DNA from 3 places in the Mesorhizobium sp. CAU 1741 genome. Region 1 is predicted to be linked to each of the others. Evidence: riboswitches for the same ligand, from Rfam matches in the RefSeq annotation. Region 1 holds a riboswitch; each other region holds the start of a gene.

Region 1 (5,618 bases):
ATGACGATAGCCTGTCGCAATAGGCCCAGCTCGACGAGAAATCGCGGATTCCGATTTCGATCGCCAGAAGAAGCTCGAACTCTTCATTGCTGATGTTCGTTCGGGACATTGAATCGCATTCCTGTAGCAGCAATTCCGGATTGCCGCGCTCCGGACGTGCTGAACAGGACCGACTTCGCGATCCCGTCAAACTGCCCGCCCTTAACCCCACCGTAGCCGGATCGTTGCCGCAACGTGACGTTACGGGAAATACCCGGCGATTTACAACCCCGACTTTTGTCGCAATGACTTGCTTCACGCTCGACCAATCGATTATCACACGGAATGATGAACGAACTATCAAGCGGCAATACATCCGGTTCGCAACATGGCGATGACCCGGCACGCGATGTGCTTGTGCGCGAGCTTGCCGAGGCGCGGGCCGAAATCGCGCGGCTCAACGCCGAGTATGACGACATCAGGATGCTCTATGAGGGCACGATCGAGCACGGCGAGGCGGTCGAGGATCAGCTTGCGGAAGCCAATCTGGCGCTGATGAAGACGCAGGAGCGTCTCGAGGCCGAGCTCAACGATGCTGCGCGCTACGTCATGTCGATCCTGCCGGAGCCGCGTGTCGAGACGCCTGCAACCGACTGGCTGCTGGTGCCTTCGACCGAGCTCGGGGGTGATTCGTTCGGCTATCACGCCATCGATGACGACCACATGGCGTTCTATCTGCTCGACGTGTGCGGCCATGGCGTGAACGCGGCGCTTCTCTCGGTCACCGTCATCAACGTGCTGCGGGCCTCCGCTCTGCCCGGGGCTGATTTCCGCGATCCGGCCGGCGTGTTGAGCGCGCTCAACAACGCGTTCCCGATGGAGCGCCAGAACGGCATGTTCTTCACCATCTGGTATGGCGTCTATCGTCGCTCCAGCGGCGAACTGCGCTTTGCCACCGGTGGCCATCCGCCGGCCATCCACCTGCGTGATGACGGCGCCGGCGGCACGGCCGCCACGCAGCTCATCACCTTCGGCGGCATGGCGATCGGCGCGTTTCCGGATGTCGACTACGAGTGCGGTTCCATGCTGATGCAGCCGGGCGACCGGCTCCTGATTCTCAGCGATGGCACGTTCGAGGTCGACGGTGTGGATGGCGACATGCTCAGCGTGGATGCGCTTGCCGAATTTGCCCGTACCAGGAGCAGCGTGCCGCAGGACCTGCTCGAATGGATTCGTCAGTACAATATCGGCAGTTCGCTCCCGGATGACTTCTCGCTGCTGCGGGTTCTCTTCTAGCGGATGCGCGATCCTGCCCGACGCCCGCACGCATAGCGTGCTGCAGCGTTGCCAGTCGCGGGCGGGGTCTATAAAGCCACGGGATGGATACCTCTCCAGACCCGCAATTGCCTCCTCAGTTCCTCACGTCAAAGCCACCGGCAATCCAGTGGAGCGGCGTTCTGGTCGGTTCGGCGCTGCTGTTCCTTCTGCTCGATCTCGCGCATTTGCCCGCCGCGGCGCTGATCGGCCCGATGATCGCCGGTGTCGTGGCGGGCACCAACGGGGCCAGCGTCCGTGTGCCGCGATGGCTGTTCGGTGCGGCGCAGGCGGTGCTCGGAATCCTCATCGCGCGTTCTCTCGAACTCGAGATATTCCGCGTCATCGTCGAGGACTGGCCATTGTTTCTCGGGGGCGTGCTGTCGACCGTCGCCGCCTCCAGCTATCTCGGCTGGCAGATCAGCCGATGGGGCATCCTCCCCGGTAGCACCGCAATCTGGGGCTCGGCACCGGGCGCGGCGTCGGCGATGGTGCTGATGGCGGATGCGTTCGGCGCCGATTTCCGGCTGGTCGCCTTCATGCAGTATCTGCGGGTGATGATCGTCGCCCTGTTCGCAGCGCTCGTGGCGGCATTCCTGGTCGATGCACCGGCGGTTGCCCAGCCCACCATCGTTCTTTTCCCGCCGCTTGAATGGCCAGGCTTCCCGATCACGATCGCCACCGGGCTCGTCGGTGCTGTGGCCGGTTGGCTGTTGCGCCTGCCGACACCGTTCTTCCTTGGGTCCATGATCCTCGGCGGCCTGCTTCACATGGCGGGTGGCGTGGCGTTTCAACTGCCGCAATGGCTTCTGATGATCGCCTATGCGCTGATCGGCTGGAGCATCGGGCTCAACTTCACGCGGCAGATCCTTTTGCATGCGGCCCGCGCGCTGCCGCAGGTCATAGGCTCCATTCTGCTACTCGTGATGATATGCGCGGGCATCGGGCTGGTCTTGAGCGAACTGCTCGAGATCGACTATGTCACGGCCTATCTCGCCACCAGTCCCGGCGGGATGGATGCGGTCGCGATCATCGCGGCCGCCTCCGGCAATGCCAACATGTCGTTGATAATGGCGATGCAGATGGCGCGCTTCCTGTTCGTGCTTCTGTTCGGGCCGTTGATCGCGCGCCTGCTGTCGAAGTCTTCGCCCGACTGAGTTTATGCCGGGCCTGCCATCGTATCCCGCAGCGTGTCCACTTCACTTGCAAGCTCCTGCACCGCGCGGACCAGGATCGGCACGAACTGCTCGTAGCGCAGGCCCTGCCGGCTCGCGGGATCGTTCCTGTCGGACAGCGTCCAGCCTGCGAAATCGTCGACCCCATGCGCCTGAAGCGCGGCCTTGACCTGTTGCGCCAGGAGGCCGAAATGCATCCGCCGCCCGCCCTTGCGGCGATAACAGACAGCCTCGAGATCGCGCAGGAAATCGATGCCGACTGGTACGGGGGCGACCGCCTCCTTGAGACGCTCGTCCGACGTGCTGATCGTGCCGGTCGCCGCGTGGACGACCGACCAGCGGTGCGTCGCCGATCCCAGCGAATGGGTGTCGTCCGCGGCGGGAAGGTTGTCTCGATGCGACCAGACGCCATCGTCGTCGGCGGTCAGGAAGGGCTCGCCCAGCGCGACCGCGCCGGTCGCCGCGTCGATGGCCACCGCGTCGTAAAAGGTGTCGCCATCCGGAGACACCTTGATGCGAAAATCGTCGTCGGCCAGCAGCCCGAATAGCGCGCGCGTCGACCAGTCGTCCTCGAAGACGAAAGCGGCGTCTTTCGAGGGACCGCTGCGGTTGACGGTCACGCGCATGTCGCCGCTGCCCGGCGTCTGGTCGTCGTGAGAGAGCAGCACGGCGTCGGACTTGACGGCCAGCCTGTTGGCTGCATCCGGGACCGTTCGGATGCCGAGGCCATCGAGTTCGAGCGTCCCGCCGATCGCCGGCTCGCTCCAGGCGCCGTCCGTGCGAACCAGCAAACGCGCATCGTCCGCCACCCATGCCAGCCAGCCTTCGCGTGGGATGAGGCGCGACCAGGCGCCATCGGCAAAGCTGGCGACGCCGCCGTCCCAGCCCTCCCATTCTCCCGATGCGCCGACGGCCACGATGTGGCGTTCTCCTTCCGACGGGGTGACGGGCGGCTCGGTCAGGCTGCGGCTGGCGACCGAAAGCTGGACCAGCGCATCGAGCATTCGGACGGCCTCGTTGTGGGTGACATGCTTCTGTGCCTGCTGCGCGATGATGTAGGGCAGGGCGAGGTTTGCTGAACTTTCCATGCGTCTTGCCTCCAGTAAAGAACCGTGTGCCGGAGACTATGGCCCGCCCCGCGCGGGAGGTGGACAAGACGTGTCGGTCACGGAATTCTCGCCGCGCCAGAAATTCCGTTGACGCTCCCTGCAACACCGGATAGCACCGATGGCGGAACAGGTTCTGCCGCAAGGTGGATGAAAATGGGAACGCGGTGAGATCCTCCGGGAACGATGCCGCGGCTGCCCCCGCAACTGTAACCGTTGAGCCATCTTCCAGCGCCACTGGTCCGAAAGGATCGGGAAGGCGGAAGACAGAGGCGATGACACGGAAGCCAGGAGACCTGCCCGTTCCAGTCACCCAAGCCAGGATACGGGGTGTGTCCAGGCGCGGTCGTCCGTCGCGGTGACATCGAACGTTGCTGCATGCCGGACCGGCGGGAAAGACCTTGCCTTCGACAACCCGGATCTTGCTGCGGCACTTGATGCAACCGCGAGCGCATGCGCTCGCAGCATGTCCTGGGGACCGACATGAAGACCATTCTGATTACCACCGCCAGCATACTGGCGCTGACCACCGGCGCATTCGCGCAGGAGACGTCCGTGGATTGGGACGGCGCGACGCAACTCGATACGCTCGTCGTCACCACGCCGCTGCGCCGGGAAAGCTCTCTCGAGCGCAGCACGTCATCCGTCACCGTCATCGGAGAGGAACAGATCAGGCGTTCCGCAGCGCTCGACCTGCCCTCGCTGCTGAGAAATCACGCCGGGGTCTCGTTGACCGCCAATGGCGGCATGGGCTCACGTTCAGGCGTTTCGCTGCGCGGGTTCAAGCCGACACAGACGCTCGTCCTGATCAACGGCATCAACGCCCGCTCGGCAACCTCGGGCGAGACGTCGCTGTTCAATATTCCGCTCGATTCGATCGAGCGGATCGAGATCGCCAAGGGCGCGCACTCGGCCCAATACGGTTCCGATGCGATCGGCGGCGTCATCAACGTCATCACCAAGAGCGGCGGTACATGCGCGAACGGCAACACCATCTGCACCACGGTGTCGGCCGGTGTGTCGCATCCGTGGGGCGGCCATGCCGGGATCACCACGCGCGGACAGACCGAGGACGGCATCGAATTCTCGTTCGGCGGCCGGGTGATCGGCACGCGCGGTTACGATTTCACCACCGCGATGAGCGAACCGGACGACGATGGTTTCCTTCAGGGTTCGGCGCATTTCTCGCTCGGCAAGGAGTTCGACTGGGGCCGCCTCTATGCGGATGGGCTTCTCTCACGCTCACGCACCGAATACGACGCCTCGGCGCCATGGGCGGATGAAGCCGAAAACTCGCTCTTTGCAGGCAAGGTCGGTGTCCGAGTCGATCATGCCCCGGATTGGCACTCGACGGTGGAACTCTTCACCGGCTTCGACTTCCAGGACAATTTCCGTGACGGCACGGACACGCTCAACGTCTACGACACGACGCGCTCGGGGATCTTTGCGTCCACCACAAAGACGTTCGATGCCGCCGGCGCGGCGCATGTTCTGAATGTCGGCATTGAGGCCTATCGCGAAGAGATCAGCTCCACCGAGGATTTCGGCGTGACGTCGCGTGATGTCGGGGCCGTCTTCGCACAGCACTCGATCGAGTTCGATGCGCTGACGCTCGATGCGGGCATTCGTTACGACGCCAACGAGCAGTACGGGTCGGCCACCACTTACAATGTGGGCGCGAGCTACGAATTCCTGCCCGGCCTCGTGGGACGCGCGTCATATGCGACCGGCTTCCGCGCGCCGACCTTCAACGATCTCTACAATCCGTGGGGCGCCAATCCCGACGTCCAGCCCGAGCACTCTCGTTCCTACGAAATCGGCCTCCAGTGGCGGCCGACGGTCGATACCGTCTTCGATGCCGCGTTCTACCAGACCTGGCTGAAGGACGCGATCACCCTCGACGCGATGTATATCCCCCAGAACCTCGCCCGGGTGGAGAACACCGGCTTCGAGGCCAGCGTTTCCCATCGCTTCAACGCGCTCTTGTACGGTCGGGCCGAAGTGGCGTTCAACGACCCGACCGACAGCGATACGGGTCTCGGGC
Region 2 (5,618 bases), on a different contig from region 1:
CTGTTGAATAGAACAGGCGCTTCAAGGCGCGCGAAACGGACATTAATCTCTTTCTGATTACTAACTATCCTACCGACCTCTCTTGACCGCAAAAGGTTGCGGGATAAATCCCTGATTGCGTCGCGCCAGCGGGAATTCTACCAGAGATGCGTGTTCCAGTCGGTGTGCGAGCCGCTTCCGCGGCGCACGACTAGCTAGAGGGAGGCATACAGGTGGACCATAATGTTCACCTTACCCAGCCGGATTCCCGAGACCTCTAGGCTCTTGCGAGACCGTGGGCTATCAGGCGGTCGAGCAGGCCGGCGTAGTCGATGCCGCTGGCCGACATGGCCTTGGCGTACATGCTGATGTCGGTGAAGCCGGGGATGGTGTTGACTTCGTTGATCAGGATGCGCTCGCCGGCGACGAAGAAATCGACGCGGGCCATGGCGTCGCAGCCGAGCGCGCGGAACGCGCGTTCGGCCATCTCACGCATCCTGCTTTCGATCGTCGGTGGCAGGTCTGCCGGCACCTTCAGCAGCGCGCCGTCGGCGTCGACATATTTGGCCTCGTATGAGTAGAAGCCGTGACTCTCGGCCGGGACGATCTCGCCCGGCCGGGACACGAAAATGCCGCCGTCGGTATCTTCCAGCACGCTGCATTCGATCTCGCGCGCGGCGATGAATTCTTCCGCCAGAAGCTTGCTGTCATGGGCAAAACCTTCGGCGAGCGCCGTGTCGTAGTCGGCTTGGCTGCCAACCTTGCTGACGCCGACCGACGAGCCTTGGCGCGCCGGCTTGACGAAGACCGGAAGGCCGAGCGTGGCGTGCAACGCGTCAAAGGAGGGCACGTCGCCGGGGATGATGGTGACGGACCGGGCCGTCGGAAGGCCCGCTGCCGTGAAGAGCTGCTTTGCGACACATTTGTCGAGTGCTGTCGCAGAACCAAGGATGCCGCAGCCGACGAGCGGGACGCGCGCCACCTGCGCCAGCCCCTGGACCGAACCGTCCTCGCCGTGGAGCCCATGCAGCACCGGGAACAGGGCGTCGATCTTCGGCAGCTCGTGCGCTTGGTCTTGCTTTGCAAGGGCGATGATCCGGCCTAGCCCGCCGGGCACCAGGCACAGTTCCGGGCCGCTCGTGGGCCGAGCAAGTTCGCCGTCCTGGAAACTGCTCGGCAGCCAGCGCCCGTCGCTGGTGACGTAGACCGGGACCACGTCATATCGCGCGGGGTCGAGCGCGGCGACGACGTTGGTGGCCGAAAGGACGGAGACCTCGTGCTCGGCGGAACGCCCGCCGAACAACACGGCGATGCGCAATCTACCATCCGTTCCAACCATGGATTCTCCATTCCAGTGAGCGTGACGACGTCGATCACCGATAGTCAAGTCGCCGCCAAATGTCTGCCGGGAATGTCGGAAGGCGGCGCTTTTCGGGCGGTGGGCGGGCGCATCCGTGAATGCGCGTGCAAAGCTCATACAACTGGTTGACACGCATGGGCGTCATGACGCTAGATGTAGTCGTCATGGTCTTTCGAGTCGGTCCGGCTCGGAAGCTAAGAGGGAAGCCGGTGCCCCTTCAGGGAAAGCCGGCGCTGCCCCCGCAACTGTAAGCAGTGAGCTTGAGTCGAGTGACGCCACTGATGCCTAACGGCATCGGGAAGGCAGACGAGAGCGGCGACCTGCGAGCCAGGAGACCTGCCGTGACGATTTTGAACGAACCTACGGGCGGGGTGTCCCGGCGGTGCGCGATGCTTACGTGTGGGTGAAGTCCGCGCGTCCTTGCATGCGTTCCACGCAATCCCCGTCCACAACGCCCACGGGGACAAGATGCCGGCAACTACCATCCATCACGAAACGGGGCCAAGAGCTCCGATCCTGCAAGAATCCGCAGCGACACAATCGGCCGAACCCGGCTACCGGGTAATCCGCCGCAACGGCGCGGTCACGCCCTTCGACGCCAGCAAGATCATGCTGGCGCTGACAAAAGCCTTCCTGGCGGTCGAGGGATCGACGGCGGCCGGGTCACGACGGGTGCACGGCATCGTCGAGGACCTGACGGAGCAGGTGGTTTCGGCGCTTACGCGCCGCGCCGGCGAGGGGCGCACCTTCCACATCGAGGACGTGCAGGACCAGGTCGAACTGGCGCTGATGCGCAGCGAGAACCACAAGGTGGCGCGGGCCTATGTGCTCTACCGCGAAGAGCGCTCGCGCGAGCGGGCTGCAGGAACGCTGGTGGCCGAACTGCCGGCCACGCCGGCACTGCACGTGAAGGCGGAGGACGGCACGCTGCTGCCGCTGGACGAGGCACGCCTGGCGCGGGTGGTGGAAGAAGCATGCGACGGGCTGGAGGCGGTGTCGGCCGCGCCGATCATCGCCGAGGCCAGGCGCAATCTCTATGACGGCATCACGCTCGACGAACTTTCGCTGGCGCCGATCCTGGCCGCGCGCACACTGGTCGAGCAGGAGCCGAACTATGCCTTCGTTTCGGCCCGCCTGCTGCTCGACCGGCTAAGGCGCGAGGCGCTGACTTTCGTCGCCGGGAGACCGGAGCAGGCGACACAGGCGGAAATCGCCACGCGTTATGCGAGCTATTTTCCGGAGTACATCCAGACAGGCATCGACGCCGACCTGATCGACCCCGAACTGGCGCGGTTCGATCTGAAGCGCCTGGGCGACGCGCTCAAGCCGGAGCGTGACCTCGACTTTCAATATCTGGGGCTGCAGACCCTCTACGACCGCTATTTTCTGCACACGAAGGGCAAGCGGTTCGAGCTGCCGCAGGCGTTCTTCATGCGCGTGGCGATGGGGCTGGCGATCCGCGAAATCGACCGCGAGGGCAGGGCGATCGAGTTCTACGACCTGTTGTCGTCGTTCGACTTCATGGCCTCGACACCGACGCTGTTCAATGCGGGCACGACGCGACCGCAGCTTTCATCCTGCTTCCTGACGACCATCGGCGACGACCTCGACGCGATCTTCAAGGGTGTGAAGGACAACGCGCTTCTGGCGAAGTATTCGGGTGGGCTGGGCAACGACTGGACGCCGGTGCGTGGGCTTGGCGCGCACATCAAGGGCACCAATGGCGAGAGCCAGGGCGTGGTGCCGTTCCTGAAAGTCGCCAACGATACCGCCATCGCCGTCAACCAGGGCGGCAAGCGCAAGGGCGCGGTCTGCGCCTACCTGGAGACGTGGCACGTCGACATCGAGGAGTTTCTCGACCTGCGCAAGAATACCGGCGACGACCGGCGCCGCACGCATGACATGAACACGGCGAACTGGGTGCCGGACCTGTTCATGGAGCGCGTCGAGGCGAACGGCGAGTGGACGCTGTTCTCGCCCGACGAGACGCCGGATCTGCACGACCTTTACGGCAAGTCGTTCCGCAAGGCCTACGAGGCGCATGAGGCGCGGGCGGCGGCCGGCGAGGTGAAGGTGTTCCGCAAGATCAGGGCCGTCGACCTGTGGCGCAAGATGCTGACGATGCTGTTCGAGACCGGCCATCCGTGGATCACGTTCAAGGACCCGTGCAACATTCGCTCCCCGCAAGGTCATGTCGGCGTGGTGCATTCGTCCAATCTGTGCACCGAGATCACGCTCAACACGTCGAAGGACGAGGTAGCGGTCTGCAACCTCGGATCGGTGAACCTCCTCAATCACGTGAGCGAGAACGGGCTCAACCTCGACCGGCTGGCCAAGACGATCGGCACGGCGATGCGCATGCTCGACAATGTCGTCGACATCAATTTCTACACTATTCCCGAAGCGCGTGCGTCGAACCTGCGCCACCGCCCGGTTGGGCTCGGCCTGATGGGCTTCCAGGATGCGCTGCAGAAGCTGCGCATCGCGTATGCGTCGGATGCGGCGGTGGATTTCGCCGATCGTTCGATGGAGGCGATCAGCTATCACGCGATCTCGGCATCAGTTGATCTCGCAGCCGAGCGCGGACGCTATGCCAGCTTCGATGGCTCATTGTGGTCGAAAGGCATCCTGCCGATCGATTCGATCAAGCTGCTCGAAGAGGCGCGGCCCGGCGTCGACATGGATGCCGGCGCGACGCTCGACTGGGAAAGCTTGCGCAAGCGCGTCAAGAAGACCGGCATGCGCAATTCCAATACGATGGCGATCGCGCCGACCGCGACGATCTCCAACATCTGTGGCGTGTCGCAGTCGATCGAGCCGGGCTACCAGAACCTGTTCGTCAAGTCGAACATGTCGGGTGACTTCACCGTGGTGAACGCCCAGCTCGTTCACGACCTCAAGGCCCGTGGCCTGTGGGACGAGGTGATGGTGTCGGACCTGAAATATTTCGACGGGTCCATCGGCCAGATAGACCGCATACCCAACGATCTCAAGGCGATCTTCGCAACCGCGTTCGAGATCGACTCGGCGTGGCTGATCGAGGCCGCCTCACGCCGGCAGAAGTGGATCGACCAGGCGCAGTCGCTCAATCTCTATCTGGCCAATCCGAGCGGCAAGAAGCTCGACGAGCTCTACCGCTTCGCGTGGAAGAAGGGGCTGAAGACGACCTACTATTTGCGCTCGCGCTCGGCGACGCATGTCGAGAAGTCGACGCTGAAGGGCACGGACGGCAAGCTCAATTCAGTATCGGCAGGCGCTGTCGCGGCTCCGATCGCGATCGATGCCAATGCCGCATGGGGCAAAGCCTGCGCCATCGACGATCCCGAATGCGAGGCCTGCCAGTAAGCGCGGCGCGTCCTCACCCCTCATCCATCTCGGCGCTCACGCGCCGACCCACCTTTTCGCCTTGTGGGAGAAGGTCGCCGAGCGAAGCGAGGTCGGATGAGGGGTCGTGAAACAGCAAAAGGAAAAAGAACAATGCTCGACTGGTCCGAACCGAAAGCCGCTCCGGCCAACCTCATCCCCGCCGATGCCGAAACCGACGCCACGGGTCTCGGTGAGATCGAACGCGGTGCCGCGCGCGTGTCCGTGGATGACAAGCGGATGATCAACGCACGTGCGGACGTGAATCAATTGCTGCCGCTAAAGTATCGCTGGGCGTGGGAAAAATACCTTTCCGGCTGCAACAACCACTGGATGCCGACCGAGGTGTCGATGCAGGCCGACATCGCTCTGTGGAAGTCGAAGGATGGGCTGACGGAAGATGAGCGGCGCATGATCAAGCGCAATCTCGGCTTCTTCGCGGCCTCGGAATCGCTGGTGGCGAACAACATCGTCCTGGCGATCTACCGCCACCTGACCAACCCCGAATGCCGGCAGTACCTTCTGCGCCAGGCATTCGAGGAGGCGATCCACACGCACACATTCCAGTACATCGTCGAAAGCCTGTCGCTGGACGAGGGCGAACTCTTCAACATGTATCGCGAGGTGCCCTCGATCACCGACAAGGCGGCATGGGCGCTCAAGCACACGCAGAACCTCGACGATCCGGACTTCAGGACCGGCACACCGGAAACCGACACGGCCTTCCTGCGCGATCTCGTCGCCTTCTACGTCATCTTCGAAGGCATGTGGTTCTACACCGGCTTTGCACAGATCCTGTCGCTGGGACGCCGCAACAAGATGGTCGGCATCGCCGAGCAGTACCAGTACATCCTGCGCGACGAGTCCATCCACCTGAACTTCGGCATCGACGTGATCAACCAGATCAAGATCGAGA
Region 3 (5,618 bases), on a different contig from region 1:
AGCGGCGTGAATTCAGCCGGCTTCAGCACCACCGTGCAGCCGGCAGCAAGCGCCGGCGCGATCTTCCAGGCGAGCATCAGCAGCGGAAAATTCCAAGGAATGATCTGGCCGGCGACACCGACGCCGGAATGGCCTGGAAACTCCTTCGCGAGCGATTGTGCCCAACCGGCATGGTGGATGAAGTGCCGCACGGCCAGCGGCACGTCGATGTCGCGGCTCTCGCGGATCGGCTTGCCGTTGTCGATTGATTCCAGCACGGCGAACAGGCGCGCATGGCGCTGCATCGCCCGCCCGATGGCATAGAGCACGCGCGCGCGCTCGTATCCGGTCGCTGCCTGCCATTTCGGCAGCGCCTTGCAGGCCGCTGCCACCGCAGCGTCGATGTCCGCTTCGCCGGCATCCGAGACGCGTGCAAGGGTCTTGCCTGTCGAAGGCTCTGTCACGACGAAGGTCTTGCCGCCTGCCGCCTTCCTCCATTCGCCGCCGATATACAGCGACGCCGAGAAGTCGCGGGCCTTGAGCCACGCATCGGCTTCGCTGCGGGATTCGGGGGCGGGTCCGTATTCCATGGCGTGATAGCGGTCGATAATGTTCACGAGAGGCTCCCCGACATTCACGCCATTGCGTGGCGGTGGGCGGCCGAATAGCGGCCTGTGAGGTGATGCTCGAGCTGGCGCTCGATGTCGGTGAGCAGGCTCGACGCGCCGAAGCGGAAGAGGTCGGGCTCGAGCCATCGCCGGCCGAGTTCCTCTTTCATCATCACCAGCCAGTCGAGCGATGCCTTTGCGGCAGATATGCCTCCGGCGGGCTTGAAGCCGATCTTGAATCCCGTCCGCTCCTCGTAGGCACGGATGGCGCGCGTCATGACCAGCCCGACAGGCAGCGTCGCATTGACGCTTTCCTTGCCGGTCGAGGTCTTGATGAAGTCGGCACCCGCCATCATCGATACCATCGAGGCCAGCATGACATTGCGCAGCGTCGAAAGCTCGCCGGTGCCCAGAATGACCTTGAGATGCGCCTCGCCACATGCCTCGCGGAACTTCCGCACCTCGTCGTAGAGCTCGGCCCATCTTGCGCCAAGAACCAGTCCGCGCGGGATCACGACGTCGATCTCGTCAGCGCCGTCGCCGACGGATGCCTTGATTTCCGCGATGCGGGTTTCGAGTGGTGTCAGGCCATGCGGGAACGCTGTCGAGACGGCCGCAACGTGAATGCCGGTGCCGCTCAATGCCTTCACGGCGGTCGCCACGAAAGGGTGATAGACGCAGACGGCGGCCGGCCGGATGATGGTGTCGCCGAGACCCAGTCCATCGACTAGGTCGGAGCGCAGCGGATTGCGCGCCTTGGCGCAAAGCCGGCGTACACGCTCGTCGGTGTCGTTGCTGTTGAGCGTCGTCAGGTCCATCAGCGAGATGGAACGCAGCAGCCAAGCCGCCTGGTTGTCAGCCTTGATCGAGCGCCGCTTTGTCAGTGTCGTGGCTCGGCGCTCCAGCGCGCTGCGGTTGACGGCGCGCATCTCCTCCAGCCAGCCAAGGTCGAGCTTCATGCCCGGATTGCGTGGCAGATCGCCATGGACCGGCGCGATTGCCGTCGGCAGCGCATGGACGTTTGCCGCGGTGGCAGGCTGTCTCGTCTGGGTGCTCGTCATGGCACGCTTCTTTTGTCCCATTGGTCAAAGTTTGAGCACCTATCGCATGAATCCGGCCGAAACGGAACGGTGGAAGACGGCCGTGGGAGCCTTGTCGTCTTTGCGTCTGTGCAATGTCGCTTTCGCGTGTTTCCACGCGGCCGCTGCGTGGTTAGATGAGCCAGCCTGAGGTGCCGTTCTTTCAAGGAGCGGAGAATTGGGAAGCCGGTCTAAATCCGGCGCTGCCCCCGCAACGGTAGCGAAGCTGAAAGCCCGACGGGAGACCACTGGACGACAACGTCCGGGAAGGTGTCGGGACGGTCCCGCAAGGACGGCTTCGGAGCCCGGAAACCAGCCACAGGCCTGACAAAACCGACTGATCGCGGTGGGCGGTCAAGAGGCGGAAGCGCTCCGGAGGACCCTTGCGGGTTTGCTTGCCGGCGCCATTCCTCCCTCCATCACCACCAGTTCAGTCCTTGTGAACGGATGCGAGGACGGACATGGATGCGCGCAACGAGATGCTGAGGCTGATACGCAGCCGCAAGGAGGGCTATTCCCTCGAGCAGCCCTTTTACACCGATCCCGATTTCTTCAAGCTCGACATGGAGCTGATCTGGTATCGCGACTGGCTGTTCGTCGGCCATGACTGCGAACTGCCGAAGCCGGGCAGCTTCATGACGGTGCAGGTGGGCAGCTACCCGGTCGTGCTGGTGCGCGATCGCGTCGGAAACATCCGCGCCTTCCACAATTCCTGCCGGCATCGCGGCAGCCGCGTGTGCAACTCACACAAGGGCACCTCGGCGCGGCTCGTCTGCCCCTATCACCAGTGGACCTATGATCTCGACGGCAAGCTGCTCTTCGCACGCCAGATGGCAGACGACTTCGACCCGTCGCAGTTCTCGCTCAAGCCCGTCGCCTGCGAGAGCGTGGCGGGCTACGTCTTCATCTGCCTCGCCGACGAACCGATGGACTTCGCGCCGTTCCGGACGCTGATGGAGCCCTATTTCGCGCCGCACAGGCTGACCGAGGCGAAAGTGGCCTTCGAATCGACGATCATCGAGAAAGGCAACTGGAAGCTGGTCTGGGAAAACAACCGCGAGTGCTACCACTGCGCCGGCAATCATCCCGAGCTGTGCAAGACCTTTCCGGAGGCACCCAACGTCACCGGCGTCAATGGCGCCGAAAGCGACCCCGAAATGCTGGAGCACTGGGCGAAATGCGAGGCGGCGGGCCTGCCGTCCAGGTTCCGCATCGACGAGGGCGGCCAGTATCGTTCGACCCGCGCGCCGCTGCTGCGCGATGCCGTGAGCTACACCATGACGGGCAAGCGCGCGGTCAAGCGCGATCTCTCCGACACGGTTTCAACGGACCGGATCGGGGCGTTGCTGCTTTATCATTATCCCACCACCTGGAACCATGTGCTGGGCGACCATGCCGTCACCTTCCGGGTATTGCCGATCAGCGCGACGGAAACGGCGGTCACCACCAAGTGGTTGGTCCACAAGAATGCGGTCGGAGGTGTCGACTACGACCTTTCGGAACTCACCCATGTCTGGACCGAGACCAACGACCAGGACCGCAGAATTGTCGAGGAAAATGCCTTCGGCATCCAGTCGCCCGCCTACGAGCCGGGACCGTACTCCGAACTGCACGAAGGCGGCGTGATCCAGTTCGTCGAATGGTATGCCAATTTCATCGAGCCGCGTCTGGCGCAGGGCGAGCGCCCTTCGCTGCGCAGCGTCGCGTAAGAGGCGGCCGCGATGAATGCCGTGACCGACCTGGGCCTCTATCGCCATCTTGACGAGATGGTGCCATGGGACGACCGCCTGCAGGTGCTGGAGGTGATCGGCGTGACCGAGGAAGCGCCGGAGGTGAAGACCTTCACCTTCCGCTCCGACGCCCAGACATGGTTCCGCTACAAGCCTGGCCAGTTCGTGACGCTGGAACTGCCTATTGGCAACGAGCCGCTGATGCGCACCTATACGCTGTCGTCATCGCCGTCGCGCCCGTTCTCGATCGCGGTGACGGTCAAGGCCCAGGCAGGCAGCATCGGCACGCGCTGGATGTTCGACCACCTGAAGACCGGGATGCGTATCAAGGCGTACGGTCCAGCGGGCGACTTCTCGGTCCACGAGCATCCGGCCGGCAAGTATCTGTTCATTTCGGCAGGCTCCGGCGTCACGCCAATGATGTCGATGCTGCGCTGGCTGAACGATTGCGCGCCATGGACCGACGTCTCCTTCGTCAACTGCGCACGTCGGCCCGAAGAGATCATCTTCCGCAAGGAACTCGAACTCCTCGGTAGCCGCATGCCGGGCCTATCGCTCGGCTTCCTGATCGAGGAGCGGTCGAGCCGCGAGAGCTGGTCCGGACACATCGGCCGCATAGACGCCGTGCGCCTGCCATTGATGGCGCCCGATTTCCGCGAGCGGGAGGTGTTTTGTTGCGGTCCCGAGCCGTTCATGCGCGCCGTGCGGGAGATGCTGGCGGCTTCCGGTTTCGACATGGCGCAATATCACCAGGAGAGTTTCGGGGCGCCGCCGGCCGAGGCGGTGCCCGCACCGCTGGGCGAACTCGACATCGAGATACCCGCCGATGCGCTGCCGGTGTGCTTTTCCCTTTCCGACGTCGCGGGTGACTGTCTGCCCGGCCAAACAGTGCTGCAAACGGCGCGTGCCAGCGGCGTTCGCATTCCGGCGGCGTGCGAATTCGGCCTGTGCGGGACGTGCAAGGTTAAGAAGCTCTCCGGCAAGGTCGAGATGAGCCACAATGGCGGCATCCTCGACGACGAGATCGACGAAGGGTTTATCCTCGCCTGCTGCTCGAAGCCGCTGAGCCCGCTCGAGATCGAAGCATGAGCACGCAGACGGCGAGCACGGGCCAAAGCGCGGGACTGCGCGAACGGCGTTCGATCGCGGCGCTGAAGCCTGAAGACGTGTTCATGGCGTGGCTGATCAGCCTGCCGCGGGGAACGGATGTGGCGTGCGCCGCAAAAGCGGAGATCGCGAGGATCGATCGGGCGGCGTCCACGCATGCGGGCCTGTCGCGCCTTCGGGACCTGCTGGCGCAGGCTGCGGCATTGCAGCCCGGCCGCGCGGTGCTGGCCGCGCAGTAGAGATCGTCCGAGAGATTTCCGGCAACTGGAGCTTGACCCCGGCGCGACCTGCCTGCATGGCGGTGCGGCACATCATTGGCCGCACGGCACGGACACGGAGGTATTGCGACATGGATCTTGGTATCAGGGGCAGGACGGCGATCGTCTGCGGCGGCTCGAAGGGGCTGGGACGCGGTTCAGCGGAAAAGCTCGCGGAGGCGGGTGTCAACATCATCCTGAATGCGCGATCGGCAGAGCCGCTCCAGGTGGCTGCCGACGAGATCGCCCAGCGTTACGGTGTGAGCGTGACGCCAGTTGCCGGCGACGTGACCACGCCGGAAGGACGCGCCAAGCTGCTGGAAGCCGCGCCGGCGCCCGACATCCTGGTCAACAATGCCGGTGGCCCGCCGCCCGGCATGTGGCACGAATGGGGTGAGGAGGAATGGCAGGGCGCAATCCGTGCCAATATGCTGTCGCCGATCCATCTCATCACCGCTGTGCTGCCGGGTATGATCGAACGCCGCTGGGGCCGCATCGTCAACATCACGTCGGGCTCTGTGAAGTCGCCGATCCCCGCCCTTGGCCTGTCGGGAGCTGCGCGCAGCGGCCTGACCGGCTTCGTCGCGGGGACGTCACGCCAGGTGGCGCACCATGGCGTCACCATCAACAATCTGCTGCCCGGCCAACATGAAACCGCGCGCATCCAGTCCTTGCTGGAAAATGCCGCACGGAGCAAAAACATATCGGTAGAGGAGGCGAGGGCGGAGGCTTACAAGTCCAACCCGACCGGTCGGTTCGGAACCACCGAGGAGTTCGGTGCCACCTGCGCATTCCTGTGCAGCGCGCTCGCCGGCTACATTGTCGGGCAGAACATCATGCTCGATGGCGGCACGTTCA

The links. A riboswitch is a leader RNA that binds a small molecule or an ion and turns the genes downstream of it on or off. The one in region 1 is predicted to bind cobalamin.
Region 2: it holds a riboswitch for cobalamin, as region 1 does, so the genes downstream of both, AAFN84_RS03190 (ribonucleoside-diphosphate reductase subunit alpha) here and AAFN84_RS24330 (TonB-dependent receptor) in region 1, are expected to answer to the same signal.
Region 3: it holds a riboswitch for cobalamin, as region 1 does, so the genes downstream of both, AAFN84_RS14180 (aromatic ring-hydroxylating dioxygenase subunit alpha) here and AAFN84_RS24330 (TonB-dependent receptor) in region 1, are expected to answer to the same signal.

What each region holds. Positions count from the first base shown of each region.
Region 1 covers NZ_JBDOQP010000008.1:77,309-82,926, reverse strand. Annotated here, with positions in the region: gene AAFN84_RS24350 (ubiquinone biosynthesis methyltransferase UbiE) at 1-109, opposite strand, end outside; gene AAFN84_RS24345 (PP2C family protein-serine/threonine phosphatase) at 328-1,275, shown strand; gene AAFN84_RS24340 (AbrB family transcriptional regulator) at 1,359-2,450, shown strand; gene AAFN84_RS24335 (DUF2793 domain-containing protein) at 2,453-3,556, opposite strand; cobalamin riboswitch at 3,689-3,893, shown strand; gene AAFN84_RS24330 (TonB-dependent receptor) at 4,058-5,618, shown strand, end outside.
Region 2 covers NZ_JBDOQP010000001.1:649,641-655,258, forward strand. Annotated here, with positions in the region: gene AAFN84_RS03180 (methyltransferase domain-containing protein) at 1-43, opposite strand, end outside; gene AAFN84_RS03185 (D-alanine--D-alanine ligase family protein) at 257-1,318, opposite strand; cobalamin riboswitch at 1,488-1,698, shown strand; gene AAFN84_RS03190 (ribonucleoside-diphosphate reductase subunit alpha) at 1,808-4,684, shown strand; gene AAFN84_RS03195 (ribonucleotide-diphosphate reductase subunit beta) at 4,817-5,618, shown strand, end outside.
Region 3 covers NZ_JBDOQP010000003.1:102,732-108,349, reverse strand. Annotated here, with positions in the region: gene AAFN84_RS14190 (aldehyde dehydrogenase family protein) at 1-596, opposite strand, end outside; gene deoC (deoxyribose-phosphate aldolase) at 614-1,546, opposite strand; cobalamin riboswitch at 1,800-2,002, shown strand; gene AAFN84_RS14180 (aromatic ring-hydroxylating dioxygenase subunit alpha) at 2,128-3,375, shown strand; gene AAFN84_RS14175 (hybrid-cluster NAD(P)-dependent oxidoreductase) at 3,388-4,485, shown strand; gene AAFN84_RS14170 (hypothetical protein) at 4,482-4,742, shown strand; gene AAFN84_RS14165 (SDR family oxidoreductase) at 4,853-5,618, shown strand, end outside.